Linked DNA regions of Allorhodopirellula heiligendammensis. The protein of the gene in region 1 binds, or shares a complex with, the protein of each later gene. Links are inferred from orthologs where the notes say so. Each region holds a gene or a part of one and is shown on either strand. Other genes may lie near its edges.

Region 1 (3,439 bases):
ACAGGAGGTGACTCGCCAGCGGGACGAGATGGCGAAGATCAGCCGTGAAAACGCGAGACTGCTCGAGGAGAGCCGGCAATTTGCCGCAGCGCTTCAGCGTGCCGATCAACGCAAAGATGAATTCTTAGCGACACTCGCTCACGAACTTCGCAATCCCTTGTCACCCATTCTCAGTGGAATCCAACTGCTGAGCATGATGTCGAGCGAGGAAAGCAATCCTGAGGAGAACGCGGAAATGCTCGAAATGATCGAGCGTCAGGTGCACCACATGGTTCGTCTTGTCGATGATCTACTCGAAGTCAGCCGGATTACAAGCGGCAAAATTCACCTCCAGACAAGCTCCATCAATCTAGCCGATGTCGTCAAGCACGCCATCGAAACAAGTGAACCCAATATCGAAGCAGGACAACACCAATTCGCCATCCATGGACCCACTGAGCAGCTCATCGTTAACGGCGACATGACTCGACTCGCCCAAGTGATTTCCAATCTGCTCAACAATGCCGCGCGATATACACCCAGCGGTGGTCAAATCTCGCTGAGCGTCACCTCGGACGAGTCATTTGCCTATATCACGGTGAAAGACAACGGAATCGGAATCCCGGTTCAGATGCAAGAACGCGTCTTCGAACTCTTCGCTCAGGTAAACCGAAAACTCAAGCAAAGTGAGGGTGGACTCGGCATTGGCTTGGCACTCGTCAAACGGATTGTAGAGCTGCACGGCGGCACCGTTACGGTAGCCAGCGACGGGGAGAACCAGGGCGCTGCATTCCGAATTGCTCTCCCCCTGCTCACCAGCGAATCCGCGCCCAGCGAGGCTGTCATCACCGACGATACCACTGCATGCAACGCTCTCAAAATCATGGCAGTCGATGACAACGTCGACGCTCTGAACAGTCTGAAACGGTTGCTCGTCGCAATGGGCCACGACGTCGCGACAGAGGAATCTGGCGCAGCAGGAATCCAGCGGTTTCAAACGTTTGGTCCGTCCTGCATGTTTCTCGATATCGGCATGCCCGAGATGGATGGTTACGAGGTTGCCAAACAGATACGCCAATTGCCCGGCGGTGATGCCGTGAAACTATTTGCGTTAACGGGTTGGGGACAGCAACAAGACCGGGCGCGTAGCGACGCGGCAGGATTCGACTTCCACCTTGTCAAACCGGTCACGAAATCCGCGATAGAACAACTGCTTCGCTCGGTGAGTCACTCGCCCGACTTGGGATGAATGTAGACCACGACTTCGGTGGGAATGGTGCGTTCCACCGTCAAATCCTTCGGAACGTTCTTAAGACTTGCTGCCGTTGGCTTGCGGATCATACGTTGATCACCCATCTGGTCAAGCTTGAATGAAACGACCATGTCCGCTGGGTCCAACATAGAAAATGCTGGTTCGGACCCTGACAGAGTGACCTTCACAAGGGTTTGCTTCGGCTCGTCGATCTCCCAGTCCTTTGCCAGATTACGGTATTCAACCGGCACGTCGAACGTCCGCTGGATCGTGTCGGTCCGGTAGGCGAACAGGTACCACAGGCTCGTGGCCAACACGACCGCGAGGCACTTGTTGGCAAGATTTCGCAGCAGCGGTGACGAAGACGTCCCCGGAGACGGCAGTTGGCTAACGAAGTAGCTGCGCAATCGCTCAGTTAGCACGGACGAATCCACGACATCGAGTTCACCGTCACGAGCGATCGTGATGGTCCCGACTTCCTCGGAAACGGCCACCACCATGGCATCGCAGCGTTCGGCGAGCCCCAGTGCGGCAGCGTGTCGCGTTCCACCACCTCCAATCTTCTGTAGCTCGGAAGTCAATGGCAGATGAACACCGAGTCGTTCAATCCGAGAATCAGTAATCACGATGGCACCATCGTGTCCCGGTGATTCGGAGTGAAAAATGCTCAGCAGGATTGGATAGCTGATATCCGCATTCACATTGATTCCACCTCGCACATGACGGTCGAGTGGTTCGCGGCCGGGGAACACAATCAATGCACCGATGCGTTGTTTCGCCATCGCGGCAACCGCTTCGACAATCGCGTCACTGACATTGTCAGATGGTGTATTCGCGGAGGATCCGGAAAACCATCGGTAAGCGCCTAACCGTTCGACACCGTGCCGAATGTCCTGTTGAAAAACCAATACAAACGCAAGCAAGATTCCCATAAATCCATACTGGAACGCGGCCGTCGTCATGTACAGATCGAGCCATCGGGCCAGCAGGAAAATCCCCGACATCAACACCACCGCGATCCCCAGGGAACGCGACGCGCGACTCCGCAGCCAGTTCAATAGGAGGTAGAGCGCCAACGAAACAATTGCGATGTCGACCACGTCGGCAACGCGGACGCCGCTGAGTACTTCGCTGGCAAACATCGTGGTGATTCCTGCGTATCAATGGCCAGGCACAGCGCCTCTCAGTTGCAATCGCGGACGTCGTGAATAGCGACCAGGGAACTGACTATCGAACTTGTGTTGCGCTCGGAAATAGGGCTCATTGAGCAAGTCCGGGGCGTGGAAGCTTCCGTGACGGTATGGATCGTAGGCATACCCATACCCGTAATAGGGTATCCCATTGAAATCACTAAGGCCAGAGTATCCGCGATATCCACTCACATACCCCCCGCCGATCGTCACTGACTGGCCGCGCACCGCACCAGCGCGATGGTGGTGGTCGCCAGCCTCAGCAGATGAAGTGGCGATGGTAAGGAACAGGCTGACGCAGAGGGAGGTAACGCGTGACATCTTCGCTTTTCCAGGAAAGAGTGTGTGACCAGAATTTCCAACTCTACGTCTCAATTTTCGGCCCGTGATTAAAACCTCTGAAAATCCATCTGATTGATGCGTGCTTGCCGCCGCAGGACTCAGAAAATGGCGGCTGGGCGACGGCTCGGCGCACGGAGACCTATTCCGTTTTAAGCCGGGGGGAGACCAACAGCAGCGAATTGGCATTCTCGACCGCCACTTGATTTGGGAAGTCGACAGGCAAGGCCCCGTCAGCGGTGTGTCGAATCACGTTGAAGCTACAACAAGTTTAATGCCAGTGGCCAACATCACGACCACCAGAAACACAAACACAAAACGGCTGCCGCGCTTGATCGCGAGCTTGGCACCTACCACGCCGCCGAACACATTGCCAACTGCCATCGTCAAGCCTGGCACCCAATCCACCATGCCATAGGCGATAAACGTGATTGCCGCTGCCAAGGTGACGACAAACCCAATGCTGTTTTTGACTGCGTTAGAACCAGCGAGGGTCGAGTCCGTGAAATAGCTCATCCCCAACAACAGCAGGATCCCCATGCCGGCTTGAATGAATCCGACGTAGACGCCAATGGCAAAGAAGACTGGGATCTGAAAGGCGGCAGGATATGTCCGATGCTCACCGGACTGGAGAAAACGCTTGGGATTGGCCATCAAGAGAATGGCCATCGCAATGAAG
Region 2 (3,392 bases), 430 kb from region 1 along the record:
CTCGATCACAGCATCACAATTGGCGTTCTCGCCCAGCATCAAGTCGATGCCGACGAAGCCCGCCAGCCTGCCGGGCAGGGCCTGGAGCACTCGTGAGGTCAGCGCGTGAGCGCGCTGCTGCAGTTCGGTGGACAACGGCCCACTGCCACCTTGGTAACTTAGGTGACTGGTAGAGACGCTGTCGCGTGCAGCCGTATGCGGCACCATCTCCAGATTTTGCCAAACGGCGGGCAGAATGCTGACGCGAGCGTGTTCACTACTGGCAATCACCGATACTGAGGCGGAGCGTCCCGGCCAGTACTGCTGCGTGATCTCATCGGGCTTCATCGACGCCAGAGCTGGCTTCAGTTCATCGTAGCGACGAATGCGAGCGGCGCCGCAACCGTCGCGCGGCTTGACGAGGTAGCCAGAACTGGGGAAGTCACTGAAGATCGGATCGAGTCGGCCGGCAGCGAGTGGCCGCGAGCGGGTATAATGTCGCTCCGCAATTCCATTGCGGCGTCGCTCCAACGACCACGTATCGGGATGAGCGATATTGTTTTGATGCAGCCACTTAGCCGTCGCCCATTTATCTGCCGTCAGACCAATGGCGGTACCCGTCGGCGCGAGCACCTGGATTCCTGCAGCCCGTAAGAGCGTGATGCCTTTGGTGAGCAACCCGTCGGTTTCGGGGATGATGACGATTGCGACGTCGCACTCACGTGCAATCTCAATCCACCCCCCCCAAAGCTCAGCGCAGGGCTGCATCGGCACGGTTTCGAGCTGCCCCGCGAGGGCACTGATGTCGCCAGATAGCTGCGGCAGCCGAGGGTCGACGGGTGTTCGCACGCTCGCCCAACCAGCCAAATCAGTGACCAGGGCTTGCCACATCGCCATCCCTTCACGCAACAGGGATTTCGATACCGTGTCCAGAGGCGTGTCGAGCATACCGCCACCGCAGAGATATTCGGCGACGAAAACCCGCAGTGGAGCCGATGGCGTGGACGTTTCCCTGTCGAGCATAGCGTTTGCTTTCGAAGTCCCGGGGTACTTTCAAAGTCGCTGAGTGATCGATTGACAGCACTGTCGAGCGATGCCGCTACGGGTTGATCATCGCAGCGGCTTGGTCACAGAGCGACTTGGCCTGTTCGGCTGTCTCTGCTTCCGCGATCATTCGCACGATTGGCTCGGTGTTGCTACCGCGGACGAGCAGCCAGCAATCGTTCCATTGTAGGCGCAGTCCATCGCCGGTGTCAGCTTGTGCGTCTTGAAATCGGCTTTGGAGTCTTGCGAAGATTGCCGGCAGCTGGCTCACATTGATTTCGGCTTTGTCTTTATAGATGGCAAGCTGGGGAAGTTCGTCAGCGAGCTGGCTGAGTGGTTTGCCGGTTCGAGTTAGCAAATCGAGTACTTGGGCCATGCCGACAAAGCTATCGCGAACATACCCTACCGTAGGGTCGATGGGGCCGCCGTTGCCTTCCCCCCCATACGCGGCAGCATGAGCGATCATCTTGTCGGCGACGTTTGCCTCGCCGACGGCGCTGCGTAAGGTTTCCACACCAAACTGTTGGGCAACGAGTCCACTCATCGAACTCGTCGCTCCATTAATCACGATGGGCCCGTTAGTGCGTCCGACCATCATAGCGCGCTGGACACAGAGTGCCAGCGTGGCTTCTTCGCCAATGTAGCGTCCGTTCTCGTCGATCAGCGCCAATCGATCAGCATCGGGGTCTTGGCAAAACCCAATCGCGCACCCGCTGCCGGCAACGCGTGCTGCGATCCCGGTGAGGTTGTCAGCGGTCGGCTCGGGCACATGCTCAAAGATGCCGGTGGGTTGCTGGCCGACCGCTTCGACTTCGCATCCGAGAGACTCGAGCAATCGCACGCCAAGCAATCCGCCGGCGCCATGGTTGCTGTCTAACAGCACCCTAAATTCTCGTTTTCGAATCTCACCCACATCTACAGTCGCGAGCACTTTCTCAAGGTGCGGGGCATGTGGGTCCGCTTCCGTTTGCGTCGATCCGATAGCGTCGTAGCGACACCATCCCGCAGTGCCAGCGAAGTAGCCTTGACGAATTCGAGCGCCCGCGTCGGAGTCGAGCACGCGCCCATCACTGCCAAATAATTTAATGCCGTTGTACGGGGGTGGATTGTGACTGGCAGAAATCTGCACGCCACCTGCCGCAGACATCTCGCGGACGAGTATGCCGATCGTTGGGGTTGCGGCGACGTCCGCGTCGATCACATCGCGGCCGCAGGCGTTGATCGCCGCGATGATGGCGGCCTTCAACATTGGCCCCGTGGTACGTCCATCACGTCCGATCACAATGGGGCCGGGACCAATCGAAGCAGCGAAGCTCGCGATGTATCGGCAGGCGACGTCCGGAGTCAAGGTTTCGCCGACAATGCCGCGCAGTCCGCTGACACTGATAATCAGTTCGCTCATGAAAGTATTCTTGCGTGAAAGGTTGATGAGAAACCCTAACCTAGTGAATCTACGGGTCGCTTAACATCCGGCAATGAATGCGACGGGCGTGGCGGTCTACTAAAACTCATTGAATTGTGAGAGAATCGCAGGCCTCGTTCGCAGCCCACCTCGGCCTCAGCACGTCACGTCCCCAGCCCACCACGATTCCAGCCCGGTAGTTTCGCACTCATGCTCACTTGTATTCGCGGCAGCCGATTGATCGACCCCAGCCGGTCGGTGGACGGGGTGGTGCGCAGTACAACCGAACAGCGTGATCTTTGGATGCAAGGTGGTTTGATCATCGACGCGCCCCAAGACCCAATTGCCCCCGACGTTGAAATCAATGCGACCGGATGCGTGACAATGGCCGGCGGCATCGATTTGCATACGCATATCGGAGGTGGAAAAATTTCGCTGGCTCGGCTGCTGTTACGTGATCAAATGCCGCCCTGGCGGAACGCACAGCCTGCGGGGGCGACTGAACCGGCACAGTCGCACTTTCTTCCGTCGGCCAGCACCACGGCGTCGCGATATCTCGACATGGGCTACACAACCTGCCTTGAGCCCGCCGTGATTCCCTGCAACGCACGCTCGGCCCATGCGGAAATGGCCGACGTGCGAGGCATCGACACCGGCGGCTACTGTCTGCTCGGCAACGATGATGTGCTGTTACAGTTGATCGCAGAGAAGTCACCGCAAGAAACCATCAATGCTTATGTCGCGTGGATGGTGATGGCGACGCGTTGCATCGCCGTCAAGGTCGTCAATCCGGGAGGCATTCACGCCTTCAAGTTCAATCAGCGGTCTTTCGATGTCGACACGCCGCACCCACACCTCGGGATCACCCCAGGGCAGATCATCCGCACACTCTGCCGCGCAGTGTACGAAATTGGGTTGGCTCATCCTCTCCATGTCCACTGCAGCAATTTAGGTGTGCCCGGTAACA

The links. Proteins that work in one complex are often made in the same cells at the same time.
Region 2: the proteins of Poly21_RS12245 (region 1) and glmM are in contact, whole or in part, in a crystal structure (PDB 7OJS), measured with the Bacillus subtilis proteins. The link is inferred for Allorhodopirellula heiligendammensis from one-to-one orthologs.

What each region holds. Positions count from the first base shown.
Region 1 is NZ_SJPU01000002.1:514,035-517,473, forward strand. Bases 291-3,151 are described here. They hold Poly21_RS12245 (diadenylate cyclase), read right to left. Parts: upstream 2,374-3,151; coding sequence 1,207-2,373; downstream 291-1,206. Other genes in these bases: Poly21_RS12240 (response regulator), read left to right, coding at 291-1,228; Poly21_RS12250 (hypothetical protein), read right to left, coding at 2,392-2,742; Poly21_RS12255 (sulfite exporter TauE/SafE family protein), read right to left, coding at 3,010-3,151. Also shown: more of Poly21_RS12240, read left to right, coding at 1-290; more of Poly21_RS12255, read right to left, coding at 3,152-3,439. UniProt on the Bacillus subtilis protein: One of 3 paralogous diadenylate cyclases (DAC) in this bacteria, catalyzing the condensation of 2 ATP molecules into cyclic di-AMP (c-di-AMP). Upon expression in E.coli leads to c-di-AMP synthesis.
Region 2 is NZ_SJPU01000002.1:87,020-90,411, forward strand. What follows is about bases 253-3,066. They hold glmM (phosphoglucosamine mutase), read right to left. Parts: upstream 2,426-3,066; coding sequence 1,079-2,425; downstream 253-1,078. Other genes in these bases: Poly21_RS10715 (ATP-grasp domain-containing protein), read right to left, coding at 253-1,002; Poly21_RS10725 (formylmethanofuran dehydrogenase subunit A), read left to right, coding at 2,636-3,066. In the rest of the region: more of Poly21_RS10715, read right to left, coding at 1-252; more of Poly21_RS10725, read left to right, coding at 3,067-3,392. UniProt on the Bacillus subtilis protein: Catalyzes the conversion of glucosamine-6-phosphate to glucosamine-1-phosphate. Glucosamine-1-phosphate is used for cell wall biosynthesis.